3 regions of the Dietzia sp. B19 genome follow, and region 2 is predicted to be linked to each of the others. Evidence: predicted binding sites of a transcription regulator. Region 2 holds the regulator's gene; each other region holds the start of a gene.
The links. The regulator LexA, encoded in region 2, represses DNA repair genes until DNA is damaged. The targets are predictions, from matches to a motif close to CGAACANNTGTTCG.

Region 1 (7,387 bases), on a different contig from region 2:
GCCGGCTGGTCCCCCGAGGGCACCATCGAGGATCCCGTGGGACCGTCGATGTTCGACGCCGAGGGCATCGGCCACACCGGCACACAGCGGCTACTGGAGTTCTGGGAGAAAGCCGTGGCCGCACCGGACCACATCGAGTTCCGCTTCGACCGCGGGATCGCCGCGGGCGATGAACTACTCTGCATCGGCGCCATGCGCACTCATATGGGCGAGAACATCATGGAGATCGATATCGCCGTGGACTACCGCGTCGATCCCGACGGCCGTCTGGTGTCCCTTCGCGCCTTCTGGGAGCAGGACGTGGCCATGGCCTCGGGACTGCGGCCACTCACCGACGACGACAGGACCGCCATCGCCGGCGCCACCGGAAAGGGCAGGTAACCATGAACCGAGTAGTAGATGTCGAGTTCTCCGTCCCGGTCTCCTTCTCCCCCGTAGACCAGTACATCGAGATCGCCCGCGGCGCCGAGGCTGCCGGATTCGACCGCGTCGTGCTGCCCGACTCCCTGTTCCACCCGCGTCGGCAGGACAAGGACTATCCGTATACGCCTGACGGTTCGCGCATGTGGGACGAGGAGACCCAGTGGGTCGAGCCCCTGATCGCCTGCGCCGCCATGGGCGGGGCCACCTCGACCATCCGGTTCTCCCCGCAGGTGCTCAAGGTCGGGCCGCGCAACCCACTGCTGCTCACGAGGCAGGTGGCGTCCGTCGCCCTGCTGACCGGCAACCGGCTGGACCTGGGCGTGGGCATCGGCTGGGACCCCAACGAGTTCGAGTGGTGTGGCGCCCCGTTCTCCGGTCGCGGCAAGCGCGTCGACGAGTCGCTGGAGATCATGCGCCGCGGAATGGAGGGCGAGTGGTTCGACTTCCACGGCAAGCACTTCGACTTCGACGAGCTCATCTTCACCCCGGCCCCGTCCGAGCAGGTGCCTTTCTATGTGGGCGGCCACACGGAGATCGCGCTGAAGCGGGCCGCGCGCGTCGGCCAGGGCTGGACGAGCGCCATGATGGAGTTCGACGAGATCGTCACCACCGTCAAGCGTCTCGGCGAACTGCTCGAGGCCGACGGCCGCTCCCTCGCCGACCGCGGTGACGGCAAGCCGTTCGCCATCCAGGTGGTCTGCCTGGACAAGTTCGGCACGCGCGGCTTCACCGAGCTCGCCGAGGCCGGCGTCACGGACATCATCGTGATGCCGTGGATGGTCGAGGGCCACGGCTTCGATTGCTCAGCCGAGCAGAAGATCGAGTCGATCGCGAACTTCGGTCAGAAGTACGGCCTCCAGGGCTGACTGCTCGCCGTTCTCGCCCCGCCCGCGCCGGTTGCCCGGCCGAATTCTCAACACGAGGCCCGTCCCGCGCGATCCGCGGGGCGGGCCTCGTCGTCGTCCCCCACCCTCCCCCGCCACGCTCTACTTAGGGACGTCCACGCCCGCTTCCGTCATCGGGTTTTCGCAGCTAGAGGCGCTATTCACTATCGTGTCGGACCCGGTTGCTACTGTTCATCTATTCGAACACACGACCGATCAAGCGGCTGCGGAGGGGGCGGAAGCATGCCGGCAGCACCAGTGCAGAAGGCTGGCCCACAGGTACGGGCGCTCACTCTCGCGGCGCTCGACGCGCTCTACGCGGAGAACCGGGCCGCGGCCGCGAGACTTCGGGCATGCCGGAAGTTGTTTGAGCTGTGCGATGACGAACAACTCGACCGCGCGATCGCCGCAGGCTACGGCCCGGGCCTCGACGAGGAGCCGTCGTACGCGATCATCGACCCACTCCAGATCGCGTGCGCCGAGATCGTCGCCGCGTACGGCGTCCATCACCACCGCGCCAAGAAGTTGATCGCTCTCGCAAATGACCTCTCCGTGCGATTTCCCTCGCTGCTCGAAGCCATGGAGACAGGCCGTATAGATGAGCACACCGCCGAGATGCTCGCCCGTCACTTGCGGACGGTCGACGTGTCCGCCCTCGAGAGGGTTCAACGCGCAGTCGTTGACTGGCTGCTGGATGCTATCGACTCGGGTCGACGGCCCGGACGCGACGCGATCCTCAATGAGACCGACCGGATCATCCGCGAATACGATCCCGAGGGCGTGCTGTTGCGCCGTGCGCGGGCGTTCGCCGAACGGAACGTTCGGTTGCGCCGCAGCGAAGACGGGATGGCAGATCTGAACGCCCGCCTCTCCGCCCCCGACGCCCTGGCCATCTCCGAGGCCCTCAACGAGATCGCGCGGGAGCACAAACGGAGAAACCCCGGCGGCGCAGGTATGGGGCCGCTCAGGGCGGACGCGCTGGTCAACGCACTCCTCGGCCCGGCCGACAGCTCTACGTCTCCGGCCTCGACTCCGGCGGCGGCGGCGGCGGCGGCGGCGGGCGAGGCTGGCTCGACCGGGTCACTCATGGCGTCGATCCGGCCGAACATCACGGTGCTCGCGCCCCTTAGCCCGGACGGCGAACCCGAGGTCTATCTCCCCAGGGGAGGCCCCGCCACCATCGAAGCCCTCATCGCACTGCTATCCCGCAGCGTCGGCGCCACAATCGTTGTCCCCGACCCCGCGCCAGGGGCAGCCGACTCGGCCTCCCATGCCCGCCGCTACCGCCTCAGTCCGGAACTGGACCGCCGTATCCGCCTGCGCGACGGCACCTGCCGCCATCCCGGTTGTTCGGTTCCCGCGGACCACTGCGACATCGACCATTGCCGCCCCTTCAATCACTCCGACCCCAGCAATGGCGGGCTGAGCGTGGAAGCCAACCTCATGTGTCTGTGCCGGCAGCACCACCGGTTCAAAACCTTCCATGGCTGGAGGTACCGCCTGGACCGGGAGGGAACACTCACCGTCACCACCAACACCGGTCACATCATCACCACCGACCCCGCAGGGCCGTTGGCTCGATGGCGTCGAGATGTCGCCACCGAGACCGATCCCCCGCCTGACCCACCGCCCCACCCGCGACGGCGTCCGTGGCTCAGCCCGAAACCACAGGCCACTTACGGTCACAGACGCGAGAAAGATCTTGCCACCGAGCGAGAAGCCAACATCGCTGCCCGCTACGAGACACCGCTACCCCAGCCGGACTTCGAGCCACCGCCACCGTTCTGACCAATGGCGATAACCCGCGGCTACTTCGGGATGGCGTCCGTGATGTCGGCGAGACACTCGAGCAGCTCGCGGTGCGTGTCCTCGCTGGCCTCCAGGTGCATGAGATGGCCGGCGCGCGGAACGCTGCGGATCTGGCGGACGTCGTCGTGGTAGCGGCCGAGTTTCGTCAGCGGCTCGCGACCGTGGAACCCCTCGAGGTCCGGGTCGTGCTCGGAGTAGAGGAAGTAGTACGGCACCGGGTTGGTCTGGCGCTCGAACTCCTTGCGGGCGCGCCATGACACGTCCATCGCGCGGTACCACTGCAGTGGCCCCGCGAGCCCGGTGCGCGAGTACTCGGCGTCGTACACGTCCATCTCCTCCACAGACAGCCATCTCCACGGCAGCTGTGGCGACTCCGGAAGCGCGTCCATGTAGGTCGATCCCGGCGGGTGCTGCCAGACGTCCAGGTAGTGGTAGTCAGCGGACAGTGCCCAGAACACGCGGGTGAGGAAATCGCGCTCGTGGCCCGCGATGTCGGCCTCCGCGACCCCGGGTTGCGCGAAGTAGTGCAGGTGCAGGAAGTGCTTCTCGGCGATCATCGCCGAGCCCTCCAGGGGAGAGATCGATCCCGCGGTGCCCATGAAGGGGTTCTCCATCCCGATCACCGCGCGCACCCGGTCCGGCTCGAGATGGCACGTGTCGTAGACGACGCCCGCACCGAAGTCGAAGCCCACCAGGACCACCTTCTCGGGGCGCGGGAGCGCGTCGTCGATCACCGCGATCAGGTCGTCGACCACTTCCCGGGGCGCGTAGGCCTCGACGTCGGCCGGGGCATCGGAGCCGCCCATCCCCCGCAGGTCCGGCGCGATGACCCGCCAGCCGGCCTCCACGAGAACGGGGATCATCCGGTGCCAGGTGAACCAGAAGTGCGGAAAGCCGTGGACCAGCACGATCGTGCCGGGGCCGTCGGGGGAGCCGTCCGAGACGCGGGGTTCGGCGGCAACGTAGTGAAGCCTGACGCCGTCGCGCTCGACCTGGCGGTGCTCGAGGAAGGAGTCGTCGAGTATTCGTGGGTCGATCATGGTGTCACCCTGCCTGGTTCTCTCGTGGGTTCAGCGCGTTCTGGCAAAGCCCGCGATCACGACGACGGCCCCGGCGCCCCGCGGGCGCGGAGGGCCGGGGCCGTGGTCAGACCTGGACTGATCAGCCGATCAGGCGCGGACCGGGCACTTGAAGTCGACCTTGAAGTCCTGGATGGCGTTGAGCCATCCGGAACGGAGGCGGACCGGGTCGCCGAGTGCGGTGATGTCCGGCATGTGGTCGGCGATCGCGTTGAAAATGAGCTCGATCTGGAGCTTCGCCAGGTTGGCGCCGATGCAGTAGTGGGGGCCGTTGCCGCCGAACGTCAGGTGCGGGTTCGGATCGCGCAGGATATTGAACGTGAACGGGTCCTCGAACACGTCCTCGTCGAAGTTCGCGGAACCGTACATGATCGCGGCGCGGTCGCCCTTCTTCATGGTGACTCCCCCGATCTCCACGTCCTCGGTGGCGGTGCGCTGGAACGAGGAGATCGGCGAGGCCCATCGGAGGATCTCGTCGTACGCGGTCTCCGGGCGCTCAGACTTGAACAGCTCCCACTGCTCCGGGTTGTTCAGGAAGGCGATCATGCCGTGGGTTGTGGCGTTGCGGGTGGTCTCGTTTCCGGCCACCGCGAGCAGGACCACGAACCAACCGAACTCGTCCGCGGTGAGCTGCTCGCCGTCGAGGTCTGCCTGGACCAGCTTGGTCACCAGGTCGTCGCGTGGATCGACCTCGCGCTTGGCGGCGAGCTCCTGGGCGTAGTTGAGGACCATCGCGTTGGCCATCTGCGACTCCTCGACCTTGCCGGGGACGTCGTAGCTGGTCATCTGGTTGGACCACTCGAAGATCTGGTGGCGGTCCTCCATCGGGATACCGATGAGCTCGGCGATCGCCTGCAGTGGCAGCTCGGAGGCCACGTCGATGATGAAGTCGCCAGTGCCCTTTGCGCCGGCGGTCTCGACGATCTCCCGGGCCTTCTCCTTCAAGTTCTCGCGCATCTTCTCGATATTGCGCGGGGTGAAGCCCTTGGAGATGATGCGGCGGTACTTCTTGTGCTCGTCGCCGTCCTGGTTGATGAACAGCAGGCGGGTCAGCTCGACGATCTCGCGCTCCGTGCCCGGCGCGAAGCGCGGGATGGCGGTGTTCTCCCAGGTCGAGAAGACCTCGTTCGTGCGCCGGGAGATCTCCTTGACGTCCTCATGCTTGGTGACGACCCAGTAGCCGTCGTCGTCAAAACCATCGGCGCCGGGCTCGTTCGCACACCACCAGATCGGTTCGGTCCGCCGGAGGTGTTCCCACTCCGGGTGCGGGAGGCGCTTCTCGTAGAGCTCCGGGTCCGTGAAGTCGAACCCCTCGGGAATGGTGACTGGCTGCACTTGGTACTCCTTGGCCGCGTCGGATTGCGTCAGGTGCCCCCCACAGTCCCGGGATACTGCGTTCCCCTCCCCCGGGCTGTAATCTAGAACACGTTCCACGCACCATACTAGAACACGTTCACACCCGGCCAGGCTTTCCTCCGGCCGGATTCCCGGAAGGACACTCATGGGCAATCCCGTCATCGTCGAGGCTGTTCGAACCCCGATCGGCAAGGCCCGCGGCGCACTGTCGGGCCTCCATCCCGCACATCTGCTCGGCGCCTCCCAGAAAGAGGTCATCCGCCGGGCCGGCATCGACGCCTCCCTCGTGGAGCAGGTCGTCGGCGGCTGCGTGACGCAGGCGGGCGCGCAGGGCAACAACGTCACGCGCGGAGCATGGTTGGCCTCCGGACTGCCGTGGCAGACCGCGTGCACGACCATCGATTGCCAGTGCTCCTCCGCGCAGCAGGCCAACCACTTCATCGCCAACCTCATCCACGCCGGCGCCATGGACGTCGGTATCGCGTGTGGCGTGGAGTCGATGAGCTGGCTCTCGCTGCGCGCCGCCGTGGGTAACGGAGAGAACGGCATGCCGCGCCCGGACGACTGGGCCGTCGACCTCCCGGACCAATTCACCGCCGCCGACCGCATCGCCAATCGCCGCAGCATCAGCCGTGCCGACCTCGAGGAGCTGGGCGTCCGCTCGCAGGCCAATGCGAAGCGCGCGTGGGAGGAGGGCCGCTTCGATCGGGAAACCTTCGCCGTCGACGCCCCCGAGCGCCTCAAGGACGGCACCTACACCGGCGAGACGGTGACCGTCACCCGCGATCAGGGCCTGCGGGAGACCACCGCCGAGGCGCTCGCCGGCCTCAAGCCGGTCCTCGAGGGCGGCCTGCACACCGCCGGCACCTCGAGCCAGATGTCCGACGGCTCGGCCGCGGTCCTGCTCATGGACGAGGACGTGGCCAAGGCGCACGGCCTCAAGCCCCGCGCTCGCATCGCGCACCAGGCACTGGTCGGCGGCGAGCCCGAATACCACCTCGATGGCCCGGTCCAGGCCACGCAGCGCGTCCTCGACCGCTCCGGCATGTCGATCTCCGACTTCGATCTGTTCGAATGCAACGAGGCGTTCGCCTCCGTGCTCCTAAGCTGGGCGCAGGTGCATGGTCCGGACATGGACAAGGTCAACGTCAACGGGGGCGCCATCGCGATCGGCCACCCCGTCGGCAGTACCGGGTCGCGGCTCATCACCACCGCCCTGCACGAGCTCGAGCGCACGGACGGCGAGCGCGCCCTCATCACGATGTGCGCGGGAGGCGCCCAGGCCTCGGCCAGCATCATCGAGAGGATCTGACATGAGCAGCAACGTGATCGAAGCGGCGGCGGAGCGCCGGACGGAAGTCTTCGCGGCCATCGCCTCGGCCAACGGCACCGAGGACGCGGTCCAGGCGGTGTCCCACCTTCTGGCCGTGTCCGCGGACGAGGCGCGCGAGGTTCTGCGCGCCCCGCTGGAGTCGTTTATCGGAGCCACCACGGAGCACCCGGTCTCGGCCGGGCCGGCCGGGTTCGAGTTGCACCCGTTCCGGGATTCCGAGGACCACCGGTCGATCTACCACACCCGCTCCACCGACGCCTCGTCGGCGACGGGCGGCGAGTGGGACGAGAGCCGCACCGAGCAGGAGCGTCGCGACGGGCTGAGCCGCATCGAGTCGGAGTCGGCGATGTGGTTCGTCGCCATGGACACCGCGCGCGGCACCGCCGTCGGCCTGGTGTTCGGCGAGCAGATCAACGACGGCGACGTCGACGTGGCGATCTGGATCCACCCCGAGGAGCGCAAGAAGGGCTACGGCTTCCTCTCACTCAAGGAGAGCCGTCGCG
Region 2 (7,387 bases):
GACCTCCTCCTTCTTCTCGGCGTCGGTCCAGTTCGTGTCGGTCGCGAGGGGGACGCTGAGGATGTCGTCGACGCTCGCGCGCGGTCCGCCGGCGAGGAGTTCCTCCTGTCGGGACATCACGTTCACCCGGTGGTAGTGGGTCGCGTGGAGGGTCGCGCCGGTCGGCGACGGCACCCACGCGGTGTTGGCGCCGGCCCTCGGCTGCCCGATCTTCTCGGCGAGCATCTCGGCCATGAGGCCGGTCTTGGCCCACATGCCCTTCCCGATCTGCGCGCGACCGCGCAGACCGCAGGCCAGGCCGGTGTCGACGTTGAAGTCCTCGTAGGCGGTCATCCAGCGGGCGGACTTCATCTCACCCTTGCGGATCATCGGGCCGGCCTCCATGGAGGTGTGGATCTCGTCCCCGGTCCGGTCGAGGAAGCCGGTGTTGATGAAGACGACGCGATCGGTGGCCTCGGCGATGCAGGCGGCGAGGTTGACCGAGGTGCGCCGCTCCTCGTCCATGATGCCCACCTTGAGGGTGTTCTCCGGCAGACCGAGGAGCGCCTCGACCCGGCCGAACAGCTCGGTGGTGAAGGCCACCTCGGCCGGGCCGTGCTGCTTGGGCTTGACGATGTAGATGGACCCGGTGCGGCTGTTGCCGCGCTCGTTGCCCGGCGCGATGCCGTGCATGCCCGCCAGCGAGGTGATCAGGGCGTCGAGGATGCCCTCGGGCAACTCGTTCCCGTCCGCGTCGAGGACCGCGGGGGTGGTCATGAGATGCCCCACATTGCGGACGAAGAGCATCGAGCGGCCGTGGAGCCGGACCTCGCCGGATCCGTCGGGCGCGGTGAAGACCCGGTCGTCGTGGAGGACGCGGGTGAAGGTCTTGTCGCCCTTGCTGATCTCCTCGGAGAGGTCGCCCTTCATCAGACCCAGCCAGTTGCGGTAGCCGTGGGTCTTGTCCTCGGCGTCGACGGCCGCGACGGAGTCCTCGAAGTCCATGATGGTGGAGACGGCGGACTCCAGGACAACGTCCTTGACGCCGGCGGAGTCGGTCGATCCGATCGGTGAGTCGGCGTCGATCTGGACCTCCACGTGAAGGCCGTTGTTGCGCAGGAGGACCGAGGTCGGGGCGGCGCCGTCGCCCAGGTAGCCGACGAACTGTGCGGGATCGGCGAGGCCTGTCGTCGCCCCGTCGGCGAGTGTCACCTGCAGTCGGCCGTCCACCACGGTGTAGCCCGTGGTGCCGACGTGACTGCCGGAGTCGAGCGGCGCGGCGTCGTCGAGGAACTCGCGGGCCCAGGCGATGACGCGGTCCCCGCGGACCTTGTTGTAGGAGGACCCCTGCTCGGCCCCACCGGACTCCGGGATCGCGTCGGTGCCGTAGAGCGCGTCGTACAACGAACCCCACCGGGCGTTGGCGGCGTTGATCGCGAAACGCGCGTTCATGATCGGCACGACCAACTGGGGGCCCGCGACCGTGGCGATCTCGTCGTCCACGTTCTGGGTGCTGACCTGAACGGAGTCCGGCTCCGGGACCAGGTAGCCGATCTCCTGCAGGAACGCACGGTAGGTGGCCGGGTCGATCGGGGCGGGGTTCTCGTGGTGCCAGGAGTCGATCCTCGACTGCAGGTCGTCGCGGACGGCGAGCAGCTCGCGGTTGCGCGGGGCCAGGTCGGTGAAGATCTCGGAGACTCCCGCCCAGAACGCGTCGGGATCGACCCCGGTGCCCGGGATCGCCTGGGTGTTGACGAAGTCGTACAGGACCTCGTCGACCTGGACGTCGCCGACGGTGATGCGTTCGGACATCGATGCTCTCCTCACATAGGGACCGTTCTCGCCTCCGACTGTAGTGCCCCCCTGCCGAGGGATCATCCGGGTTTTCCGCAGCGTGGAACGGCGGTCGGATTGGCTAGGATCTGATGGCATGACACCCGCGCCCCCGACCGCCACTCTCGACGGCCTCGCCTTTATCAAGGGGCACGGAACGCTCAACGACTTCGTGGTCCTGCCCGACGACCACGCGGAGGTGGACCTCGACGAGGACCTGGTGCGCGCCGTCTGCGACAGACGGGCCGGCCTCGGCGCCGACGGGGTGCTGCGCATCGCCACCGCGGGTGCACTGGTCGACCAGGGCGTCCTCGCCGTCCTCCCGGAGGGCGTCGACGCCGCGGACTGGTTCATGGACTACCGGAACGCAGACGGATCGATCGCGGAGATGTGCGGGAACGGGGTCAGGGTGTTCGCCCACGCCCTGGTGGCGACCGGCAGGGTCGGGGCCGGCCGGATCCCCGTGGGCACACGATCCGGTCCTCGGCCCGCCGATATTCTGATCCATGACGGTGACCAGGCCGTGGTCCGTGTGGACATGGGCGAGCCCCGGCTTTTCGGGGTCTCGTCCGTGGAGCTCGGTGGCCGGGTGTACGCCGGACTCGCCGTCGACATGGGTAACCCCCACCTCGCGTGCGTGGTCCCGGGCCTGGGGGCCGACGGGTTGCGCGAACTGCCGGTGCACGAGGCGCCCGAGTTCGACACCGGCTTCTTCCCCGCCGGCGTCAACGTGGAGATCGCCACCCCGCTCACCGACGGTCGGGTGTCGATGCGCGTCCACGAGCGAGGATCCGGGGAGACGATGTCCTGCGGCACCGGAATCGTCGCCACGGCCGTCGCGGCCCTCGCCGACGCCGGACAGGCCACCGGTGACGTGGTGGTGTCCGTTCCCGGGGGAGAGGTCGCGGTGGCCCTGACCGGCGTGGGTTCCACTCTGACGGGGCCGTCCGTGATCGTCGCCGAGGGGCGGTACCGGCGACCGCTACCCGCGCGCCGCACGGAGGCGTCCCGACCGGAATTGTGAGATGATGCCGGTGAATGACTATCGATGACACCGCCCCTGACCGGGCCACACGAGACCATGACCCTTCGGTCGGAGAATTCCAGCTCGAGGAGCGCTCCTCGCTGCGCCGGGTCGTCGGGTTGTCGACCGAACTCCAGGACGTCAACGACGCCGAGTACCGCCAACTCCGCCTCGAGCGGGTCGTGCTGGTCGGGGTCTGGACCGAGGGCACCGCCGCCCAGGCGGAGGCCGCGATGGCCGAGTTGGCACAGCTCGCCGAGACCGCAGGCTCCGAGGTCTGCGACGCGCTGATCCAGCGCCGCGACAAGCCGGACCCCGCCACCTACATCGGTTCGGGGAAGGCCAAGACCCTGAAGGACGTGATCACCGCGACGGGGGCGGACACGGTGATCTGCGACGGCGAGCTCACGCCGGGTCAGCTCATCGCGCTCGAGAAGGTCGTCAACGTCAAGGTGATCGACCGCACCGCGCTGATCCTCGACATCTTCGCCCAACACGCGACCAGCCGTGAGGGTAAGGCCCAGGTGTCCTTGGCGCAGATGGAGTACATGCTCCCGCGACTGCGTGGCTGGGGTGAGGCACTCTCCCGGCAGGCGGGTGGCCGGGCGGGCAGCAACGGAGGCGTCGGACTCCGTGGTCCCGGTGAGACCAAGATCGAGACGGACCGCCGCCGAATCCGGGAGCGCACGGCGAGACTGCGCCGTGAGATCAAGGGCATGAAGCAGGCCCGGGACACCAAGCGGCATCGCCGTCGCGCCACCCCGGTGCCGTCGATCGCGATCGCCGGGTACACCAACGCCGGGAAGTCGAGCCTGCTCAACCGCTTGACCGGTGCGGGCGTACTGGTCCAGAACGCACTGTTCGCCACGCTGGACCCCACCACACGGCGGTCCGAGCTCCCCGACGGGCGGGTAGTGGTCTTCACAGATACGGTCGGATTCGTCCGACACCTCCCGACCCAGCTCGTCGAGGCGTTCCGCTCGACGTTGGAGGAGGTCGTGGACTCCGAGCTGCTCCTGCACGTGGTCGACGGATCGGACGCCTTCCCCCTGCGCCAGATCGAGGCCGTCCGCACCGTCATCAACGACGTCGTGGAAGAGCAGAAGGCCGAGAGGCCCCGCGAACTCGTGGTGATCAACAAGGTCGACGTCGCTGACCCGGTGGTGTTGACGGAACTGCACCACGCCCTGCCGGACGCGGTCTTCGTCTCGGCGGCGACGGGTGAGGGGTTCGACGAGCTCCTCGACCGAATAATGCGGGTGGTCGCCTCCGGGGACACGGAGGTCACACTCGAGATCCCGTTCACCCGGGGTGATGTGGTCTCCCGTGTCCACGCGGAGGGCGCCGTGGTGGACGAGGATCACACGAAGGACGGCACGAGGATCGTGGTCCGGCTTCCGGCCTCCGTGGCCGGAGAGCTCGGGGAGTATCGGGTCCCCGGATCCCGTGACGGTGTCGCCTGACCCCGTCGACGGATCAGGCGACACCCGGTTCCGGCCGGTTCAGAGCTTGCGGAAGACCGTGACGACCTTTCCGAGGATCGTCGCGTGCTCCCCGGGAATCGGACTGAACGACGGGTTGTGGGGCAGGAGCCACACCCCGCTCGAATCCCGGCGGAAAGTCTTGACCGTGGCCTCCCCGTCGATCATCGCCGCCACGATCTCGCCGTTGTCCGCGACGTTCTGACGGCGCACCACCACGTAGTCCCCGTCACAGATCGCGGCGTCGATCATCGACTCGCCGACCACTCTGAGCATGAACAGGTCCCCGGAACCCACCAGGTCGGAGGGGAGGGGGAAGACCTCCTCCACCGCCTGCTCGGCGAGGATCGGACCGCCGGCCGCGATCCGCCCCAGGACAGGGACGTAGACGGGTTCCACGGCCCCGCTGGGACGCGTCTCCTCCTGGACGGGCGCGCGACGACCTCGGGACCGCTGCCCCGGGACGCCGTGGACGTCGACCGCCCGCGGCTTGTGCGGATCACGGGTCAGGAAGCCCTTCTTCTCCAACGTCCGCAACTGGTGGGCCACCGAGGAGGTCGACTGCAGACCGACGGCGTCACCGATCTCTCGGATGCTCGGGGGATAGCCCCGGTCCTTGACCGTGTCGTGGATGTGCAACAGAACGCTCTTCTGGCGGGTCGTCAGGGCCTCGAAGTCGGGCTTGGGCATGTGGGGGTCCCTTCGGCGAATGGGTGTTCGACGTCGCTATCTGTGTACACCCTACTGCCCGTCGGACGTGAGCGCCACACAGGTGTTCGAAGAAATGTCGCCACGAATGTCGACTCTGTCGGACCCGCGTGATACAACTCTAGGCAGGTTCGGGTTCGAACAGATGTGCACACCAAGGCACACGGGCGTGCGAATGAGGTTCGCACACCGTATCGAGTTGGGAGTTCTCATGACCGTTATGGAGATGCAGCCACGATCGCGTCCCTCCGTGCCCTGGACGGAGGTCTGCGTGACCGATCACGACCGGCCCGTTTCGTCCAGGGTGCGTCCCCGCCCTGATGCCGGGGCCCGTCCCGTCATCCGCACGCTCGACCGGGGGCGCCAGACGGCCACGCGGTCGGTGGCGCCCGGACGGCGAGTGCTCGTCCGCCCCGCGTCCGCGGAAAGGGTCAGGGCATGCGGTAGCGAGGCGAGGTCGAGTGCGCCGGTGGTGGACGATGTGCCGACGTGGGCTCTGGTGGCCTGTGGAATCGTCTTCGGAATCCTGATGCTGCTCGCATTGGCACTCCTGGGCGGGCCCGCCTACGCGTGACCCACGGTATCGCCTCCTAGAATGGACCCGGGACGGCGGCCCGTCGCCCCCGCACCGCCGTCGGCTCCGGCCGGCGGAGCGGTTCGGACCAGGTCGACGAATGGCGAAGCTGGAATGTACTGCCCCATATGTCACCACGAGGACTCACGGGTGATCGACTCGCGGTCGGTCGACGAAGGGCAGGCGATCCGGCGTCGACGCGAGTGCCCCGACTGCGGACACCGGTTCACCACCCTCGAGACCCCGTTGTTGACCGTCCTCAAGCGCAACGGTGTGACGGAGCGTTTCAGCCGCGACAAAGTGGTCCGCGGTGTGCGACGCGCGTGCCAGGGGAGGTCGGTCGACGAGGACGCGCTCCGGCGGCTCGCGCAGCAGGTCGAAGACGCTGTCCGGGCCGGCGGCGCCTCAGAGGTCCCCGCTCACGAGATCGGGCTGGCGATCCTGGGGCCTCTACAAGATCTGGACGAGGTCGCGTATCTGCGATTCGCCTCCGTGTACAAACAATTCAGTTCCGCTGCGGATTTCGAGAGCGAGATCATCGCCCTTCGCGAACGGCACGCTGCTCACTAGTCCCGGTCGTCTCCGCGTCGCACCGGGATCGGCTCCTGTGTACGGGCGGTGTGAGGGCTCAACGCGCGTTCCGCCGGGAGAGCGCGGCGGCGACCGCCTTCTCGATCCTCTCGGCGGAGACCGGGCGCGCGGTACCCAGAGACTGCGCGAAGAGGCCGACACGGTATTCGGCCAACATCCACCGGAGATCCCGGGCTGCCCGCGCCCCACCCGGTCGTCGGCGGAGCGCCGCCGTCGCCTCCGCGACAGTGGCCTCCGACTTCTCCAACCGGGCGGCGAGCTCCCGGTACCTCGACGGTGACTTCTCCGCGAGGTCCAGCCTGAGGTCGATCGCCCTCACGTGGCGTTCCAGTTGCGGGAGGACCTCCGCCGGGTGTCGGGCGAGGAATCCCTTTCCCACGAGGAAGTCCAGAGCGGGCCTGACGTCGTCCGCGAGGTCGCGTGGTACCTGGTCCAGCCGGGCGGAGACCGACTGCGCGGCGACCAACGCCGGAAGGGCGGCGGAGATCGAGGCCGTGATGGCGGCCGGCGCCTCGGATCGGGCGCGCGCGCGCACCTCGTCGAAGTCGTGCACGGTGAGTACCGGCTCTCCTCTGCGTCCGGCGATCAGCCGCCCGCACGCCGCCAGCGCCGCGTCCGAGACCAGTCCATCGGCACCCTCGTGGGGATACTGGGTGAGCGCGAGGCGTTGCTCGACCGGACGACCCCGGACTATCGATGCCGCCGAGATCAGGTCCGCTGAGATCAGGGTCAGTACCGCTGTCGTCTGCGCGGCTCGACGTTCCGTCTCTGTGGCGCAGGCGATCCGGTGGATGCCGTCGGGGCGGACCTGCAGGGCCGGGTAGACCGTCACCTCCACACCGTCGACCGTGCCGGTGATCGAGGGCGACAGGTCCCCGATCGTGTCCGCGGTCCACGCCCGATGAGGTCCGTCATCGGGGACGAGTCTGGAGTTGAGCGTGGCACGGACCTTGTCCACCAACCGACTGCGTAGTGCTCCCAGGTCCGTACCGGCCGCGACGACCTCGTCACCGTCGACCACCTCGAAACGCATGCGGAGATGGTCGGGGAGCTGTTCCGGGTGGAACTCGCGGGGCTCGACGGTCGTGCCTATGCGGGCCGAGAGCGCGGCGGCGAGCGCCACGGGGAGCGGTGCCGACCGCGGGGCGAGGTCACCGGCCAGCAGTGCCGCGTACTCGGCGGGCGGGGAACACAGAC
Region 3 (7,387 bases), on a different contig from region 2:
GCGGCGGGGGCGGCCGCGCGCACCATCGAGGCCATGCACCCCGGCCGTTTCGTCCTGGGCCTGGGCGTGTCCCACGCCCCGCTGGTCGAACGGCACCGCGGGCACAACTACGGGCGCCCGCTGTCGGCGATGCGCGAGTACCTCGACGCGCTCGACCGGACCCAGCCCATGGCGGCGGGGGAGGACACCATGCCGCCGGTGGTCCTGGCCGCCCTCGGCCCCAAGATGCTCGAGTTGTCCCGGGACCGGACCGCCGGCGCGCACCCTTATCTGACCCTCCCCGAGCACACGGCGCGGGCGCGCGAGATCCTCGGCGGAACCGGGGAGGACGGACCGGCCCTGGTCGTGGAACACGCCGCGGTGGTCGCCGCCGGCGTGGAGGACGACGACGAGCTGTGGCGGTCGCGGGCCCGGGACCACCTGAACATCTACACCGGGCTGCCCAACTACCGGAACTCCTGGACCCGCCAGGGTTTCGACGAGTCCGACTACGTCCGAGGCGGCAGCGACCGCCTCCAGTCGGCCATGGTGACCCGGGGGGTCGAGGCCACCCGGGCGCGGGTACAGGAACACCTGGACGCGGGCGCCTCGACGGTGCTCGTGCAGGTGCTCGGGGAGAACATCCTGGTCCCGCCGGTCGAGGACTGGCGGCACGCGTACGAGGGCCTCCTGGGCTGACGGGACCCGGTGCGGGGTCAGCCGGTGTAGGCGACGGTGTCGACGACGACCGGTCCCGCCACGGCACCCCCGGTGGTGGTGAGCCGGTATTCCACCCGGCCGGATCCGGTGGGGATGATCGCGTCGTAGGGGTGCGCGATGGGGTCCGGGATCCCGAGGGAGATCCGCGGGTGGGGGATCTGCGCGACCTTCTGCCCGCTCGTGCCGGTGTCCAGGTTGCGCCAGGAGAGCGTGGCGGTCAGTGCGCACGGACCCACGCCGACGACCGCGAAGGCCCAGCTCACACTGGCCGTCCCGGGATAGCCGTCACCTCGCAGTGAGGTGGACACGGCACCGGCGCACGCACCGGTGGGTGATCCGCCCCAGGCGACCAGACGGTTCGGGGCGAGCAGGAGCTGGGTGAGGGCCTCGGAGGAGTCCTGTGCGTTCGCGGTGGCCGGGGCCGCGAGGGCGGCGGCCAGTGCGACTGCCGTGGCGGCGAGGGTCGCGGTCACGGTGGCGGTGGGTCGGCGGATGGCCCGCCGGGTCGTGCCGGTGGTGTTCACCACCCCCATGCTGGCACCGGGTGAGGCGGACCACAAGGGTCCGGGGTCGACAGCGAACGCGTTCGACACCTGTCTGTAGTGTCCGACTGAAGGGTTTCCGAGAGGACACATCAATGGGCGGCAGGACGCGCGGCGGGGACGCTGTTCGGGCGGAGCAGAACGGACTGATCGTCGTCCTGGCCTTCGGCGGGATCGTCATGTCCCTCACCCAGACCCTGGTGATCCCGCTGCTGGGGATGCTGCCCGCCATCCTCGGCACCTCGGCGACCAACGCCGCGTGGGTCGTCACGGTGACCCTGCTCGCCGGAGCGGTGGCCGGCCCGATGATGGGCCGCCTCGGCGACCTCTATCCCAAGAAGAACGTCCTGATCGGCGTCACCGCGGTGATGGTCATCGGGTCCGTCCTGTGCGCACTGTCCACTTCGCTGTGGCCGATGCTCATCGGGCGTGCGCTCCAGGGCGTGGGGATCGGCGTGATCCCTATCGGCATCGCGACGATGCGCGAGGTGCTGCCCGCCGCGCGACTCGGCCCGGCGATCGCCCTCATGAGCTCCTCGTTGGGGGTCGGTGGTGCGCTCGGGCTCCCGGCAGCCGCGGCGCTGGCCCAATACGGCTCCTGGCAGTGGATGTTCTGGGGTACGGCGGTGCTCGGCGTGGGGATCATCGTCATGATGGCCCTGCGTATCCGGTCGCTCCCGGCCGCCAAACCCGACGGGACCCTGGACCCGATCGGAGCCGTGGGACTCGCGGTGGGTCTGATCTCGCTCCTGCTGGCGGTGTCGAAGGGCGCGGACTGGGGCTGGCTCTCGGCGTTGACCCTCGGGCTGTTCGCGCTGGCTGCCGTCGCGTTTCCCGTGTGGGGCTGGTGGGTGCTGCGTCACCCGTCCCCGCTCATCGACCTGAGGGTGGCGGCCCGCCGACCGGTCCTGTTGACCAACATCGCCTCGATCCTCGTGGGCATGGGTCTGTACGCGCAGCTGCTCGTCATCCCCCAGATACTCCAGCTCCCGGTGGCCACCGGCCACGGGCTGGGGCAGTCGATGGTCGCCATGGGGCTGTGGATCGCGCCCGGCGGGTTGGCCATGATGGCCGTCTCCCCGATCAGCGGACGACTCATCACCACACGGGGTCCCAAGCCCACGCTCATCCTGGGATCGCTGGTCATCGCATCGGGGTACGCCTCCGCCATGTTCCTCATGGGCTCGACGTGGGGCGTCATGATCGCGGCCGTCATCACCAGCTCCGGCGTGGGTCTGGCCTACGGTGCCATGCCCGCCCTCATCATGTCGTCGGTGCCGCACTCCGAGATGGGGTCCGCCAACAGCGTCAACACCCTCATGCGGTCGATCGGCACCACCACGGCCGCGGCGGTACTCGGGGTGATCCTCACGCAGATGTCCGTGGACTTCGGGGGGTTGTTCGTGCCCACCGAGACCGGTTTCCGCGTGGGCCTGTTGCTCGGGTGCGGGGTCGCTCTGGCGGCTGCCGCGGTCGCCGCCATGATCCCGCCCCCGTGGGAGACGGAGGACTGACCCACGGCACCTCGGGACGCACCCCCCCGAGGCGTTGCAGGATCGTTACCTGATCCGCATATGTGTTCGATATAATCGAACACAGGAGCGATTCAGGCGAGGAGTAGCGATGATCTGCAGTGGCAGTGCGGCCGATGGCGTGGCCGCCGAACTCCTCGCCTCAGAGGTGCTGTTCGCCGAGAATCGCGCGGCCGCCGCGAGATGCCGGGGTGTCCATGCCCTCGTCGAGCACCACGAACGGCAGCTCGAGGCGCGACTGCAGGAGATGGGCCCGGGGGAGCCTGACTGGTCCAGGCTCGACCCCATCGATCACACCTGCCAGTCTCTGGTCGCCACGACCGGTGTGACGTACTCGCGGGCGAGTGACGTGGTCGGGTTGGCCGTGGACGTGCACGCCTGGGCCCCCGCGGTTCTGGATGCGATGGAATCGGGGCTGTTATGCGAGCGCATCGCGATGCTGCTGTGTAACCGGATCAGGGACGTGGACCCCTCCCTCAGCCACGAGGTACAGGCCGCTGTCGTCGAGGACTATCTCAAGCGACTCCATAGGGGGGAGCGGCCCAACCGGAGGACGATCTCCCGGCACGCGGACAACGTCGTCGCGAAGATCGACCCGGAGGGCGAGGCCGAGCGCCGCCGTGACGCCGCCTTCGGTCGGGGCGTGCGATTTCGCAGAGAAGACCGCGGGATGTGCACCATGACAGCCCGTCTGCCCGCAGCTGCGGGGGCGGTTCTCGCGGAGCGAATCGACGCCTTCGCGGGAAAAGCGGCGCCGGGTGACCGCCGCACCCTCGCGCAGCGGCGCGCCGACGCGTTGGTGGCGATGGCCACCGGTGACCATGTCGTTGTGGACCCCGACGGCGGGTATCGCGGCACATCCGCCGCAGGATCTGCGGACCCGACGCCGGCTTCAGCCCGCGGCTCGGACGCGGCTCGGGGCGAGGGAAACGGCGCGCGCACGGGCGAGGCCGCCGGCAGCGGGGCCGGTGATGGTGCCCCTGCTGCTGCTGCTGCTGAGGCGGGGCAGCGGGGTGCCGATGGAGCGGACGACCCCGTGCACGCACCGGTGAACGTCTCGCCGCTACTGCGTCCGCGTGTGACCGTGATCGCCAACGGAGTCGGAGCGCCTCAACTGGAGTTCGCCAGAACGGGAGAAGCAGCGCTCGAGACCCTGACCCGTCTGCTCGAGTCCGCGAAGGGCGCGACCTTCGAGCTCGTGGACACTCGACCCGGAACCCACGATGGCGGTGAGAGCGCCTATCGCCATCGGATTCCTCCAGACCTGGCGCGACGGGTCCGAATGAGAGACGGGACCTGTCGGCATCCCGGTTGCGCGGTGCCGGCGGAATCCTGCGACATAGATCATATTGTCCCCTTCAACCACTCCGATCCCTCGAGTGGCGGGCTGACCATCGAGAAGAACCTGATGTGCATGTGTCGGCGGCATCACCGGTACAAGACCTTCTCCGACGCCCACTATGAGTACCTCGACGGCGGGCGGATCAAGATCCGATTCGGCAGACATGTCCTGACCACAACTCCTACAGGCCCGCTGGCGCGGGCCCGCGGGTTCGTGACCGCCCCGGTGTCCCCGCGTCCCAACCGGCCACCCGGGAGGTCGCCGGGCGCCAGCTCCGAAGATGGCCCCGAGCGCAGCAGGCGGCGCGGCGATCACGACGACGACCCGCCCCCGTTCTGACGGGGGCCGGACCCCAGATCCCGGATCCCGGACCCCGCGCCCCGGGCGCTCTCTCTGCTATTGGTTCTGCCGCCGGCTCAACTCTGCGCGCGGGCGATGATCTCCTCGGCGAGCTCAGCTGGGCGTTCCTCGGGTATCCAGTGGCTCGCACCGGACATCTCCACGAAGCGGTAGTCGGCGTCCACGTAGTGGGCGGTCCGCTCGGCGCCACCGCGGCCGAGTGCCGGGTCGTGATCGCTCCAGACGAAGGTCGTGGGCACGCGGACACGGGCGGTCGCCTTCCCGGGTGAGGCGAAGGGCAGCGCGCGGTACCACCCCAGTCCACCGGGCACGGCGCCGTCGGCGACCATCTCGCTGCGGTAGCGGGCGATCATCTCCGGCGTCATGCCCATCGTGGCGAGAGCGCGTTCCGCCGGGCCTCCGTCCGAAGTGAGCACCCGCTCGGGAACCCGCGGCAACTGGAAGAACCCGATGTACCAGGAGCGCAGCAGCTGGTCGGAGACGATCATCGCGCGGCGGAAGGCCGCCAGGTGGGGCACCGACACCGCGGTGAGCGACCGGACCCGGTCGGGATGCGCGGCGGCCACACCCCACGCCACGGCCGCGCCCCAGTCGTGGCCGACGACGTGGGCGGCGGGCAGGTTCGCGCTGTCGAGCAGGGCGAGGACGTCGCCCACCAACTCGGACAGTCGATATGCCCGCCGACCCCTGGGGCGGGCGGTGGAGCAGTAGCCACGCTGGTCCAGGACCAGCGTGCGGAACCCGGCCGCGTGGAGGAGGGGCGCCACCGCGTCCCAGCTGCTCGTGCGCTGCGGGAATCCGTGGAGGAGCACTACGACCTCGCCGTCGGCCGGGCCGGAGTCGATGGCCCGGAAACGGAGGCGGCCGCGGGAGAACGTGATCTCCGCGGACCGCGGCGGCTCGGAACCCAGCGATTCAGAGCTCAGCGGCTCGGAACCCAGCGATTCAGAACTCGGCGGAGTCTGGCCTGGGACGGTCGGATCAGCCACGGACGTATCCTCTCCGGACGGCCCGCTCGAGGATGCCCAGGGTCGCTTTGAGTGCGGACGCGTCCAGCACCGGCAGGATGCCGGAATCGCGCCACTTGGGATGGGCGTCGGACCAGTCGTAGTAGCTCACGACCTCCGTCAGTGGCCCGTCGAGGTCCCCGGCGCTGCCTCCGCCTCCGCCTCCGTCCGCGGTCCCGCTGCCGAGCTGCGTCAGGCGATACCCGTAGGTGTGACCGATCGGCGGCTTGATCTGGCCGTCGATGGTCCAGGCGATCTCCTCACCCGGCAGGAACCGGGTGATGATGACGGTCACGTCGTACCGGCCGAGGTCGTAGTCGCCGAGCGATTCCCGATCCATGTGCACGACGAACCGGTCGCCCGAGGCCGTGACCGTCGAGCCCTCGGCCGACTGGAGCATCCCCGAGGAGTCGATGGCCACGTGACCGTCGGGGTCGCAGAGCACGGCGAACACCCGGTCCGCCGGCGCCGCGATGACCCGCCTGGCCTCGAGGCGTGTCCCGGGGGCGGCGTCGTCGGCCCCGGACGAGCTGGTCGATTCGCTGTCCGTCATGCCGTTGACGCTACCCCCGGGTATCAGCGCGGCGATGCCATCAGCACCGCTCCGGCCTCACATCCGTGCCGCCTTCAGATCCGTGCCGCCCTCACATCCGTGCCGCACTCAGATCCGTGCCGCGATCAGATCCGTGCGGGATCCGGCCGGTCCCACGCACGGTGGGTCGCCAGCAGCGGCTTGAGCGCGGGCAGGACTCCCGCCGCCTCGTCCACCACCACGACACCGGGGGTGTCGGCGGTGAGCCCGAAGTCGACGAACTGGTCGACGGGCGCGAGCGAGGCGATCGCCTTCTTGTGGCGGAACATCTCGCTGATCAGCACGTCCGTCCTCGGGTGGGCGGGGAGGTCCACCACGACGAGGGCGTCGAACTCGATCGAGCGCTGGGTCTGGTACGTCCGGGACACGGTGACGGTCGCGTCCGGTTCCCCTTCGCCCAGTCGGCCGCCGGTCGGGGCGATGACCAGCGGGACCATGTCGTCGTCGAATACAGCCTGCTCCAGCGCCTTGACCGCGGCGACGTCGGAGGCCTCGGTGACGAGGATCCCGATGAGGCGACCGTCGGAGGGCCACTCGCGGCCGATCTGGGACAGAGCGGGGCTGGTGACGACCTCGGCCACCGGGACCTTGGCGGGCGCGGGTAGACCGAGACCGGTGGCGACGGTGACGGCGAGGTCGTGGTCGATCCGGGCCAGCTGCTCGACCTGGCGGATCTTGATGTTCTCCTCGTAGCACTTGCCCAGCTCGAAGGTGTACGCGCCGGCGATGTGCTCCTTCTCGACCTCGGTCATGCTGTTGTAGAACAGGGTCGCCTGCGAGTAGTGGTCGTCGAAGGTGGCCGACGCGTCCCGGAGCACCTGCGCGTCGGCGATGTGCTGCGCCACCTCGACCAGGGCACCGTCGTCGGCGCCGGCCAGGAACGGGCACCCGCCGTCGAGGCTGTTGGGCTTGTACGGCGCGACCCCCACGTGGTCGGCGGTCTGGTGCATACCGTCCCGCAGCATGTCGTTGACCGGGGCGTGCGGGCGGTTGATCGGCAGCTGCCCGAAGTTCGGTCCACCCAGCCGCGAGATCTGGGTGTCGAGGTAGGAGAACAGCCGGCCCTGGAGGAGCGGGTCGTTGGTCACGTCGATCCCGGGCACGAGGTGGCCCGGGTGGAACGCGATCTGCTCCGTCTCCGCGAAGTAGTTCTTGGGGTTGGCGTTGAGCGTCATGGTGCCGATCACCTGAACCGGCGCGAGCTCCTCCGGGACGATCTTGGTGGGGTCGAGCAGATCAATGCCGTGGAACATCTCGCTGACACCGTTCTCATCCACCGTGTCCGGGAACACCTGGATGCCCAGGTCCCATTT

Region 1: a site for LexA is predicted at 1,509-1,522, ahead of G6020_RS00255 (HNH endonuclease signature motif containing protein). Genes of this name have one in related genera too.
Region 3: a site for LexA is predicted at 2,811-2,824, ahead of G6020_RS10435 (HNH endonuclease signature motif containing protein). Genes of this name have one in related genera too.

Annotation. Positions count from the first base shown of each region.
Region 1 is NZ_JAALED010000006.1:8,280-15,666, reverse strand. It holds gene G6020_RS00265 (nuclear transport factor 2 family protein) at 1-381, shown strand, start outside; gene G6020_RS00260 (TIGR03619 family F420-dependent LLM class oxidoreductase) at 384-1,289, shown strand; gene G6020_RS00255 (HNH endonuclease signature motif containing protein) at 1,551-3,095, shown strand; gene G6020_RS00250 (alpha/beta hydrolase) at 3,116-4,156, opposite strand; gene G6020_RS00245 (cytochrome P450) at 4,286-5,530, opposite strand; gene G6020_RS00240 (steroid 3-ketoacyl-CoA thiolase) at 5,697-6,863, shown strand; gene G6020_RS00235 (N-acetyltransferase) at 6,865-7,387, shown strand, end outside.
Region 2 is NZ_JAALED010000275.1:3,552-10,938, reverse strand. It holds gene G6020_RS08715 (malate synthase G) at 1-1,791, opposite strand, end outside; gene dapF (diaminopimelate epimerase) at 1,910-2,836, shown strand; gene hflX (GTPase HflX) at 2,851-4,299, shown strand; gene lexA (transcriptional repressor LexA) at 4,339-5,007, opposite strand; gene nrdR (transcriptional regulator NrdR) at 5,714-6,169, shown strand; gene hrpA (ATP-dependent RNA helicase HrpA) at 6,228-7,387, opposite strand, start outside.
Region 3 is NZ_JAALED010000350.1:171-7,557, forward strand. It holds gene G6020_RS10420 (TIGR03620 family F420-dependent LLM class oxidoreductase) at 1-678, shown strand, start outside; gene G6020_RS10425 (hypothetical protein) at 696-1,232, opposite strand; gene G6020_RS10430 (MFS transporter) at 1,337-2,755, shown strand; gene G6020_RS10435 (HNH endonuclease signature motif containing protein) at 2,865-4,454, shown strand; gene G6020_RS10440 (alpha/beta fold hydrolase) at 4,532-5,356, opposite strand; gene G6020_RS10445 (polyketide cyclase) at 5,457-6,035, opposite strand; gene G6020_RS10450 (catalase) at 6,161-7,387, opposite strand, start outside.